2 regions of the Modestobacter sp. SYSU DS0875 genome follow, and region 2 is predicted to be linked to the other one. Evidence: riboswitches for the same ligand, from Rfam matches in the RefSeq annotation. Region 2 holds a riboswitch; the other holds the start of a gene.
The links. Region 2 has a riboswitch for cyclic di-AMP ahead of ACI79Y_RS08690 (aggregation-promoting factor C-terminal-like domain-containing protein). Riboswitches for the same ligand answer to the same signal wherever they lie in the genome.

Region 1: linked by a shared signal. The riboswitch ahead of ACI79Y_RS00960 (C40 family peptidase) and the one ahead of ACI79Y_RS08690 (aggregation-promoting factor C-terminal-like domain-containing protein) in region 2 are both predicted to bind cyclic di-AMP.

What each region holds. Positions count from the first base shown of each region.
Region 1 covers NZ_JBJHAH010000001.1:223,257-228,655, forward strand. Annotated here, with positions in the region: gene ACI79Y_RS00940 (FAD-binding and (Fe-S)-binding domain-containing protein) at 1-322, shown strand, start outside; gene ACI79Y_RS00945 (hypothetical protein) at 350-619, shown strand; gene ACI79Y_RS00950 (enolase C-terminal domain-like protein) at 616-1,722, shown strand; gene ACI79Y_RS00955 (DUF2267 domain-containing protein) at 1,794-2,180, shown strand; gene ACI79Y_RS00960 (C40 family peptidase) at 2,238-2,771, opposite strand; cyclic di-AMP (ydaO/yuaA leader) riboswitch at 2,789-2,924, opposite strand; gene ACI79Y_RS00965 (DUF222 domain-containing protein) at 3,446-4,639, shown strand; gene ACI79Y_RS00970 (DUF4352 domain-containing protein) at 4,914-5,399, shown strand, end outside.
Region 2 covers NZ_JBJHAH010000011.1:35,908-41,306, forward strand. Annotated here, with positions in the region: gene ACI79Y_RS08680 (universal stress protein) at 1-542, shown strand, start outside; gene ACI79Y_RS08685 (class I SAM-dependent methyltransferase) at 591-1,238, shown strand; cyclic di-AMP (ydaO/yuaA leader) riboswitch at 1,402-1,550, shown strand; gene ACI79Y_RS08690 (aggregation-promoting factor C-terminal-like domain-containing protein) at 1,566-2,483, shown strand; gene ACI79Y_RS08695 (YceI family protein) at 2,624-3,223, shown strand; gene mftD (pre-mycofactocin synthase MftD) at 3,401-4,642, shown strand; gene ACI79Y_RS08705 (maleylpyruvate isomerase N-terminal domain-containing protein) at 4,733-5,399, opposite strand, start outside.

The DNA of each region.
Region 1 (5,399 bases), on a different contig from region 2:
CTCCATGGCCTGCGGTGAGCAGGTGCTGCTGCCGGCCGTGCGCGACGGCGACCGCCGGTCGGTGGTGCTGGCGGACGGCTTCAGCTGCCGCACCCAGATCGAGCAGGGCGACACCGGGCGGCGGGCGGTGCACCTGGCCGAGGCGCTCGCCGGCCTGGTCGAGGGGGCACGGATGACCGAGCACCCCGAGCAGGTGCTGGCCGGCCGCCCGCGCCCCCCGGGCCGGGTCGCGCAGGGATCCGCGCTCCTCGGCGCCGCCGCGGCCGCCGGTGCGGTGGCGGCCGGCACCGTGGCGACCACCCGCCGCCTGCTCTCGTCCTGACGACCACCGAGAGAGAGGAGTGCTCTCGTGCTCTGGCTCTGGCTCTGGTTCCTGTTCGTGGTCCTGCTGTTCCTGGTCCCGCTCGCCTACGGCTGGGGCTACCGGGGGTGGGGGGCGCCCTACCCCTCCTACTACCGGGGCCGCCCGTCCGGCGCCACGAGCGCGGACCCGGCGGTCGACCCGGCGGAGGACCCCACGCTGGTGGAGGAACGCAGCTGGGGGCTGCTCGCCGACGTCCTCTGGGTCGTGCTGGTGGTCGCGATCGTCTGGCTGGTCGTCGGGCTGGTGCCGTGGTGATCGGGCTCGAGGCGCGGGTGGAGGCGCTCGACGTCGCCGCCTACCGGCTGCCAACCGACCATCCCGAGGCGGACGGCACGCTGAGCTGGGACGCCACCACCGCCGTCGTCGTCCAGGCGCACGGCGCCGGGCGCACCGGGGTGGGGTGGACGTACGCCGACGCCACCGTGGCCCAGGTCGTCCGCGGCCTGCTGGCGGAGGTCGCGGTCGGCCACCGCGCGCTCGACCCACCGGCGGCGACGCACGCCATGGCGCGGGCGGCGCGCAACGCCGGGGTGCCCGGCCTGGTCGCGATGGGCATCTCGGCGGTCGACACCGCGCTGTGGGACCTGAAGGCCCGGGTGCTGGACGTCCCCCTCACCGGCCTGCTCGGGGCGGTGCGCGAGGACGCCGCGGTGTACGCCAGCGGCGGGTTCACCAGCTACGACGACGGGGTCACCCGGGACCAGTTGGACGGGTGGCTGGCGCAGGGGCACGACCAGGTGAAGATCAAGATCGGGGAGTCGTGGGGCACCGCGGTCGACCGGGACCTGCACCGCACCCGGCTGACCCGCGAGGTCGTGGGGGACGACGTCGCCCTGCTCGTCGACGCGAACGGTGGTTACACCGCCAAGCAGGCGGTCCGGGTCGGCCGGGAGCTCGACGACCTCGGGGTGGTCTGGTTCGAGGAACCGGTGTCCTCCGACGACCTCGCCGGTCTCCGGCTGGTCCGGGAGGACCTGGACTGCGACGTCGCGGCCGGCGAGTACGGCGCCCGCCTGGCCGACTTCGCCGGGCTGTGCGGCGCCGGGGCCGTCGACTGCCTGCAGGTCGACGCCAGCCGCTGCGGCGGGGTCACCGAGTGGCTCCGGGCCAGCGCGCTGGCCGCCGGGCACTCGCTGGAGGTGTCCGCGCACTGCGTGCCCACCCTGCACGCCCACCTCGCCCTGGCCACACCCAACCTCCGCCACCTGGAGTGGTTCCACGACCACGCCCGGTTCGAGCACCGGCTGTTCGACGGGGTGCCCGACCCGATGGCGGGCCGGGTCCGCCCGGCCGCGGACGCACCCGGCCTGGGGCTGACCCTGCGCGCCGGTGAGCTCGACGACCTCCGGGTCGGCTGACCGCCGGACCCGACACCGGACGCACGACGAGCGCGCTCCGGACCAGCAGGAACGACAGACGGGAGGACGAGATGAAGACGCACGAGTTCGTGTCCGCGGTGCAGCAGTCGGCTCGGATCCCCGATCACGAGCACGCCGAGCAGGCCGTCCGGGCCACCCTGACCGTGCTCGGGCAGCGGTTGTCGACCGAGGCGAAGGACCTGGCCGCCCAGCTGCCGCCCGAGCTCGCCTCGGCGATGCCCACCGACGGGTCGGTCGAGCGCTTCGGCCTGACCGAGTTCTACGGCCGCGTCGCCGAACTCGAGGGGCAGGGCTGCACCCCGGAGCAGGCGCGGCAGCACGCGCGTGCGGTCACCGCCGGGCTCCGCGAAGCGGTGGGCTCCGAGTACCTGCACGTGCTCGACCAGCTCCCCGACGACTACGGCGACCTCACGCACACCGAGAACGCGCACCACTGACGACCGGCTGCCCCTCCGGGTCGCCGGAGCGACGCCGGCGACCCGGAGGGGAGGAACTCAGACCAGCCGACGCGCGGTGTTGTAGCCCCACATGTCGATGCTGGCGACGCGGACGACGTCACCGCTGGTCGGCGCGTGCACCATCAGCCCGTCGCCCAGGTAGATGCCCACGTGCCCGACGGGGGAGTAGTAGAAGACCAGGTCACCGGGCTGCAGGTGCGCCCGGTCGACGTGCACGCCCATGGTGGACTGCATCCGCGACGAGTGCGGCAGGTCGACGCCGGCCGCCCGGAAGGCGAACTGGGTGAGGCCCGAGCAGTCGTAGACGTTCGGACCGGCCCCGGCCCACACGTAGGGCTTGCCGAGCTGGGCCATCGCGGTGTCGATGACCACCTGGGCGGCGGAGGTCGGTGCGGCCGTCGCCGCGACCGGCGCGGCGATCGGAGCCGTGGCCGGCGGGGCGGCGCCCCCGGCGTTGGCCTGGGCGGCGAGCGGGGTGAGCACCACGCCGGCGCCGGTGAGCAACGCGATCAGCGCGCCCTTGGCCGAGCGGGTGGAACGACGAGCAGAGGTGGTGCGCAGGGTCGTCATGGAACGACGAGTTCTCCTTGTTCTCCTCAACCGCCTACCGAGTTAGCTGACGGGTTCGGGCGGGGAACTCGCCCGGCGCGGCCACACGTGCGTGCGGCCGCGCTTCACCCCGGAACTGCGGTGGGTCCCCGGTCCAGGCGGCGGCTGCAGCGTGCGCAGCCGACGTCCGGTTCGGCGGTGCCGTCCGGGTGTCACCAGGTGCGGTGACGGTCGGACCCGGTCGGCCGCGACGACGCTAGGTGGCGATCTGGTGGTCCGCAGCCGCCGTCGTCGGCCGGATCCGGACGGTCTCGGACTGCGACTCGCCGTCGTGACCGTGGCAAACGTGAGGCCGGCCCCGGCGTTTCTCGGGAAGTTGCGAACTGATGAAGGGGCGGCGCGTGACAACGCGTCGTGTTCAGAACCTAACCAGCTGACGAACGGCCCGACCCTCGGGAGATGGCTCGGTCGTGAGCGGTCGGGCCGCTACCGTCAAGGGGGGTTGTCTGACCTGTGGACAGGCGTCTGACCTGCGGGTTCGGGTGGAGATGAGGCGCTGACTGCGCTAGTGTTCGAACATAGATTCGAATGGCGAAGGGGGTGTCGTGAGCGACGTACTGACGCTGGACGCCCCTGCGCCGAACGTGGTCGCGGAGTTGCCCGCCGATGATTTGGAGGGGTTGTTCGGGTCGCCGTTGTCGGCCGCGCTGGACGCATTAGCGGCCGAGGACCTGCACGCGTTCGGCGATGGTGAGCTGCTGGACCGGGTGGGCGAGCTGGTGCAGCTGCAGAACCGGGCGGCGGCGGAGCTGGCCCGCACGGTGCGCGCCTGTGAGCTCGCGCAGGCGGCCGAGCGGGACGGGTTGGCGTCGATGCGGTCGTGGCTGATCGGGCACGCGCGGTTGTCGGCGGCGGAGGCGTCACGGGTGGTGCGGGCCGGGCGGGCGCTGGAGCACTACCCCGCGATGGCCGGAGGGTTCGCGGACGGGGCGATCACCGCCGCCCAGGTCGACGTCGTGGCGTCTGCGGTGGGGGAGCGGGAGCGGGAGCAGGCCGCGGAGCAGGGGATCGACCTGGGTGCGTTCGATCAGGCGTGGGCGGATGTGGCGCGGGAGGCGCCGCACGCCTCGCTCGGTGCGGCGGTGCGGGCCTTCGAAGAAGCGCTCGACCCGGACGGGCCGGAGCCGGACCCGACCGAAGGGCGGCGGCTGTCGATCGCCAAGCACGCTGACGGCAGCGTCACCGGTCGGTTCGACCTGGATGCGGTGGGTGGGGAGAAGGTGCAAGCCGCGATCGAGTCGATCGTGCAGGCCAACCGCCCCAAGGGTGACGAGCGGACCCGCGCCCAGCAGAACGCCGACGCACTCGTGCAGCTCTGCGACAACCAACTCGCCTCGGGGAACCTGCCGACGTTGCGGACGGTGAAGCCGCACGTGGTGGTCGGAATCGACCTGGACGACCTCGTCGAGGACGCGACCGGCCCGGGGGCTACGCAGACGGGGTTCGGGGCGACGATCTCCGCCGCCCGCGCCCGCTACCTGGCCTGCGACGGGAGCATCTCCCGGATTGTGATGGGCCCCGACGGAACCCCGTTGGACCTGGGTCGGGACCACCGGGTGGTCACCCCCGGACTACGGCGGGCCGTCGAACGGCGGGACAAGGGCTGCGTGTTCACCGGCTGCGGCGCCCCGACCTGGTGGTGCGACGTCCACCACCTGATCCACTGGCTGCACGGTGGTGAGACGTCGTTGAGCAACTCCGCACTGCTGTGCGAACGGCACCACACCAAGGTCCACCACGGCTTCCGGGTGGAGCGACAACCCAACGGCCGATGGCGTACCTGGCGACCCGACGGCAGCGAAATCCTCATCGGACCGCTGCTCACCTGATTGCCTTTTCGGGGCACCCTTACTTCCGCCCTCCCGCGTGTCTGGAGATCCGTCGGCATGACCTGCCGCGACGATTGGTGAGCGGCCTGTCGGGGTGCTCCGAGATCGCTGCCGGCGGCTGGTTGGGGATGGCGTGACACGCGAGGCGCAAGAAGCGTCGATGAGCGGGATCTGCCAGCTTCCAGGGTGTCTTTGGTGGAGTTCGCCTGCCTGAAAGCGCTCCCTCTGGACCTAGTTTCGGAACAGAACGTCCACAGACAACGGGGAGCACGACATGACCGACGCACCCGCGCCGGAGCAGGCCCAGGCCACGGGCAAGAAGCCGCTGTACAAGCGCGCCTGGTTCATCGTCCTTGCGGTGATCGCGGTCCTTGTGATTGGCGCCAACCTCGGCGGCACCGACACCGAGGACGCCACCGCCTCGGCCAGCAGTGACAGCACGTCCGATGGGGCTGCTCCGGCCGAGGACGCCGCAGCTCCCACCGCTGAGGAGATCGCCGTCGAAGAGGAGCCGGGCAACCCCGGCATCGGCGAGCCGGCTGCCGACGGCAAGTTCAACTTCGTGGTGAACGGCGTCGACTGCAGCACGACCGAGATCGGCAACGAGTACCTGAACACCACGGCGCAGGGCCAGTTCTGCATCGTCGACGTCGCCATCACCAACATCGGCGACAAGGCACAGAGCTTCTTCGGCGACAACGCCAAGCTCTTCAACGCCCAGGGGCAGGAGTTCTCCGCCGACAGTGAGGCTGCCATCTAC
Region 2 (5,399 bases):
AGCAGGACGGCACGCGGGACGCGCTCGCGGCGGAGGTCGACGAGGCCATGGGCAACGCGGCTGGGGACATGGCGTCCGCGGAGACGTCGACCGGGGCGGTCGGGGGCGGCGTCGTCGTCGGCCACGACGGTTCCGGGTGCGCCCAGGAGGCGCTCGTGTGGGCGGCCGGCCTGGCCGAGCGGGCCGGGTGGCCGCTGCACGTCGTCCGTGCCTGGCGGATCGCCACCGCGCCCCAGCCGGCCAGCTGGTCGCCGGGCTACGTCCCGCCGGTGAGCGACTACGAGAAGGCGGTCCAGGCCGACCTGGAGGCCGACGTCGTCGCGGCGCTCGGCCAGGACCGCGCCGCGGGGGTCACCTGCCACGTCGCGCACACCTCACCGGTGAAGGCGCTCATCGCCGCCGCCGGGCAGGCCGACGTGCTGGTGGTGGGTGCCCGTGGCCGCGGTGGCTTCGCCGGCCTGCTGCTCGGCTCGACCAGCGACCAGGTCACCCGGCACGCGCCCTGCCCCGTCACCGTGGTCCGGAGCGACCGCGAGGACTGAGACCACCCCGGCGGGGCGCGGCCGGGCCCGTGGGTGTCCACTGTCCGGGTGCCCGCCCCTGACCGCGTCCCGCCGTCCTTCCTGCAGGCCCACACCCGGGTCGAGCGGCCCACCCTGGTGCCCGAGGTGCGGCTGCACGTCGCCGACGACGTCGTCGCCCTGTGGGAGGCGATGGAGACCGAGGCCGGCGGCGCCGGCCAGGACCCGCCGTTCTGGGCCGCGGCCTGGCCCGGCGGCCAGGCGCTGGCCCGGTACGTCCTGGACACCCCGGAGCTGGTCGCCGGCAAGCGGGTGCTGGACCTCGGTGCCGGGAGCGGCCTGGTCGCCGTGGCGGCGCTGCTCGCCGGGGCCGCGCACGTCGTCGCCAGCGACGTCGACCCCTACTCGCACGCCGCGGTCGCGCTCAACGCCGAGCTCAACGGGGTCACCGGGATCGAGGTGGTGGGCGACGTGCTGGGCGAGGACGGGCCGGACGTGGACGTCGTACTGGCCGGGGACGTCTGCTACGACCGAGAGATGACCGCCCGGGTGCTGCCGTACCTGGGCACCCACTGGCTGCGCGGCGCCACCGTCCTGCTCGGGGACCCGGGCCGCGCCTACCTGCCGCGGGAAGGGCTGCTGCCGGCCGCCACCCACGCCGTCCCGGACGCCGACGGTGGGCAGGTCCGCCGGACGACGGTCTGGCGCCTGCCCTGAGACGCGTGCGACCGGCGCGACCTGCGGGACGGATCACACCCCGCTGACCAGGGGCGTCGTGGCACATCCCGACGAACTGGCGACGGAGCATTGTCACGAGGTCGTAAAGCGCCTTACCGTGGGCGGGTCCGGCCGGACGTCACGTCCCCACCCGGGGAGCCCGCGCCGGATGCCGCCGAGTCGCTGATCGCAGCGATCCGGGGACCCACCGCAGCACTGGGGTGAATCCCGCCCGGGCACGCGCCCGGCCGGGTAGGGCGCCTTCCCGCCCGAATCCGTCAGCTAACCCGGTAGGCGGCCACGGAAGAGCCCGGAGCCCCCTCCTTCATGTCCCCACGCGCCACCCCGCACGACCACGCCGGGCACGACCTGCCGGCCGACGGAGACCTGCCCACCACGGTCCTCCCCGTCGCCGGAGAGGAGACCTCCCGCCGCGCCCGCCGCCTGGCGCCCCCGGCCGGCCTGCGCCGTCCGGCGATGTACCTGGCCGCCGCCGCGGTCGGCGCGGTCGTGGTGAACGTCGTCGTGAGCGGGCAGACCGGCGCGCAGGCCACCGCGGCGCCCGAGCCGGTGAGCATCGCCAGCCAGCTGGGCCTCACCGCCCAGCACGCCAGCACCGTCGTCGCCGAGGGGCAGGTCGGCGACCGGCTCGGGGCGCTGGCGGCCGACCGCAGCCAGCGCCAGGAGGCCGAGGCCGCCGCGCAGCAGGCGCAGGCCGCCGCCGTCGCCGCGGAAGAGGCACGGCTGGCCGAGGAGGCGCGCAAGGCCGAGGAGGCGCGGCTCGCGGAGGAGGCGCGCAAGGCCGAGGAGGCGCGCAAGGCCGAGGAGGCACGGAGAGCCGAGGAGGCGCGGAAGGCCGAGCAGGCGGCTGCGGCTGCAGCCCCGCGGTCGCAGTCCGGCTCCCGGTCCTCCGGTGGCGGTGCCCCCGCCCCCGCCCCGGCCCCCGCCGCGCCGGCCGGCTCCTTCCAGAGCTACGCGCTGTCCCAGCTGGGCGGGGACGCCGGTCAGTTCTCCTGCCTGGAGAAGCTGTGGGGCAAGGAGAGCGGCTGGAACCCCAACGCGCAGAACCCGCGCAGCACCGCCTACGGCATCCCGCAGTTCCTGGACTCCACCTGGAAGGGCACCGGGATCGCCAAGACCTCCGACGGCTACCGTCAGATCGACGCCGGCCTGATCTACATCAACAACCGGTACGGCTCGCCGTGCGGCGCGTGGTCGCAGTCGCAGTCCGCCGGCTGGTACTGATCGACCCAGCACCGACGAGGAGGGGCCGCTCGCACCGGGCGGCCCCTCCTCGCGTGCCCAGCACGTCACCGCCCTGCCCGAATGTCACCCCCATCGGTCAGGATCACCGGGTGGACCACCCCGACCAGGAGGGCTGAACCGTGGGCAAGCACCGGGCACCCGAGCCCGCGGCCTCGGACTTCGACGCCGCGACGGCCGCGTTGGCCGACGTGACCGGCGACTACGTCGTCGACGCCGCGCACACCCGCATCGGCGTGCGGGCACGGCACGCGATGGTGACGACGGTGCGCGGCGCGTTCACCGAGTTCGCCGGCACCGCCCATCTCGACACCGCCGACCCGGGTGCCAGCACCGTGTCGCTGCGCATCCGCACCGCCAGCATCGACACCGGCGCCCCCGACCGCGACGCGCACCTGCGCTCGCCGGACTTCCTGGACGTCGAGCGGTTCCCGGAGATGCGCTTCGACTCGACCGCGGTGCGGCAGGTCGACGACGAGGTCTACCGGGTCACCGGCGACCTGACCATCAAGGACGTCACCCGCACCGTCGAGATCGACTTCACCCTGACCGGCTCGGCGCTGGACCCGTTCGGCAACACGCGGGTCGGCTTCGAGGGCGCGCTGGCGATCAAGCGCAGCGACTGGGAGCTGACCTGGAACGCGGTCCTCGAGACCGGTGGCGTCCTGGTCAGCGACCGGATCCAGGTGGAGTTCGACGTCTCGGCGATCCGAGCCGGCTGACCCGGCGCGTCACCGCGCGCCGGGTCGCGCGCCCCGGCGGGCGGTGTCCGGGAGGCGGAAGGCTTGTGTCCCAGACCACTTCTCCCCGGCTACGGTGGCACTGAGTGCCAGCGGCTGCGGCCGCAGGCACCGGGGGACGACGGCGTCCCCCGGTCCGAGCAGCAGGGGAGTGCGCAGATGGCGAACGCGTGGTTCGAGACGGTGGCCGAGGCACAGCGCCGGGCAAAGCGGCGGTTGCCGAAGGGCGTCTACGGGGCGTTGGTCGCCGGCTCCGAGCGCGGGTTGACCGTCGACGACAACCTGGCCGCCTTCGCCGAGCTGGGCTTCGCCCCGCACACCGCCGGGCTGGCCAACGGCCGGCAGACGGCCACCCGCGTCATGGGCCAGGACCTCGCGCTGCCGGTGCTGATCAGCCCGACCGGGGTGCAGGCCGTGCACCCCGACGGGGAGGTCGCCGTGGCGCGGGCCGCGGCCGCCCGCGGCACCGCGATCGGGCTCTCGTCGATGGCCAGCAAGCCGATGGAGGAGGTCATCGCCGCCAACCCGCAGACCTTCTTCCAGCTCTACTGGGTCGGCGACCGCGACCTGATGGCCGCCAAGGTCGAGCGGGCCCGGCGGGCCGGGGCGGCCGGGCTGATCGCCACGCTGGACTGGTCGTTCTCCTACGGCCGCGACTGGGGCAGCCCGTTCATCCCCGAACGCATCAACCTCGAGGCGGTGCGGCGGTACGCCCCGCAGGTGGCCCTCAAGCCCAGCTGGCTGTGGGACTTCGCCCGGACCAGGAAGCTGCCCGACCTGACCGTGCCGAACATGGTCGCCCACCCCGGCGACCCGGCGCCCACCTTCTTCGAGGCCTACGGCATGTGGATGCAGTCGCCCATGCCGACCTGGGAGGACGTCGCCTGGCTCCGGGAGCTGTGGGGTGATGACCGGCCGTTCATGCTCAAGGGCGTGATGCGCGTCGACGACGCCAGGCGGGCCGTCGACGCCGGGGTCACCGCGATCTCCGTCTCCAACCACGGCGGCAACAACCTCGACGGCACCCCGGCCTCCATCCGTGCCCTGCCGGCGATCGCCGAGGCCGTCGGCGACCAGGTCGAGGTGTTGCTGGACGGCGGCATCCGGCGCGGCGGCGACGTCGCCAAGGCCCTCGCCCTGGGCGCGAAGGCCGTGATGATCGGTCGCGCCTACCTCTGGGGCCTGGCGGCCAACGGGCAGGCCGGCGTGGAGAACGTGCTCGACGTGCTGCGTGACGGCCTCGGCTCGGCGATGGTCGGCCTCGGACGGGAGTCGGTGGCCGACCTGTGCCGGGACGACGTCGTCGTCCCGCCCGGCTTCGAGCGGTACCTGGGCGTCGACCAGGTCGCCGACGCACCCGCGGAGAGCGTCCCCGCGCAGCACCGGCCCGCCCGGGCCTGATCGGACCCGGCGCCCGGTGACGTGTGCCGGGCGCCGATGGCTGCTGGCGCCGAGGGGTTCTGGCCGGAGCTGCACCGTTGCCTGTGACGGTCAGCCGCGGCGCAGCCGGCCCAGCAGCCCACCCGCGCCGCCGAGGGTGCGGGCGGCCAGCTGCAGGAGGGGGCCGCCGGGGATGCCGGGCGCGGACTCGACGACCGGCGCCAGCCTCATCAGCCCGGCCAGTTGGTGCACCGCGAGCCGACGGCGGGCGAGCGCGGCCACCGGGTTCGCCCGGCCGGAGGCGGCGTCCAGCAGCAGGTCGGCCGGCGCCTCGACCGCGGGGCCGGCCGGCCGCCCCGAGGGCACGTGCCTCACGGTCCAGCCGCCGTCGGCCGCGGCGAACGTCCAGCCGCCGTCGGGGGTGGTCAGGGTGGCGCCCGCGGTGATGCCCGCGGCCGTGGTCAGCGCGCCCGTCACGTCGGCGAGGGCGGCCAGGCCGGCCTGCAGGCTCTCCCGCGGCGGCGCGGGGGCGCCGGCGGAGACCAGGTCCAGGCCGTGCACGGCCAGCTCGTACGCCTGCCCGAGGACGACGCTGAGCAGCGGCAGCCGCCCCACGGTGGACACCGTCGGGGCGGTGTCCAGCTCGGCCGGCGCCTCGGTCAGGTAGCGCACCGTCGCCGCCCGGGCGCGCTCGAGGGCGGCGAGCACCTCGGCGCGGCTCGCGTCCCGGTGCGCGGTGGTGACCCGCGCGTTGACCACGTTCGGGTCCGCGGGGGTG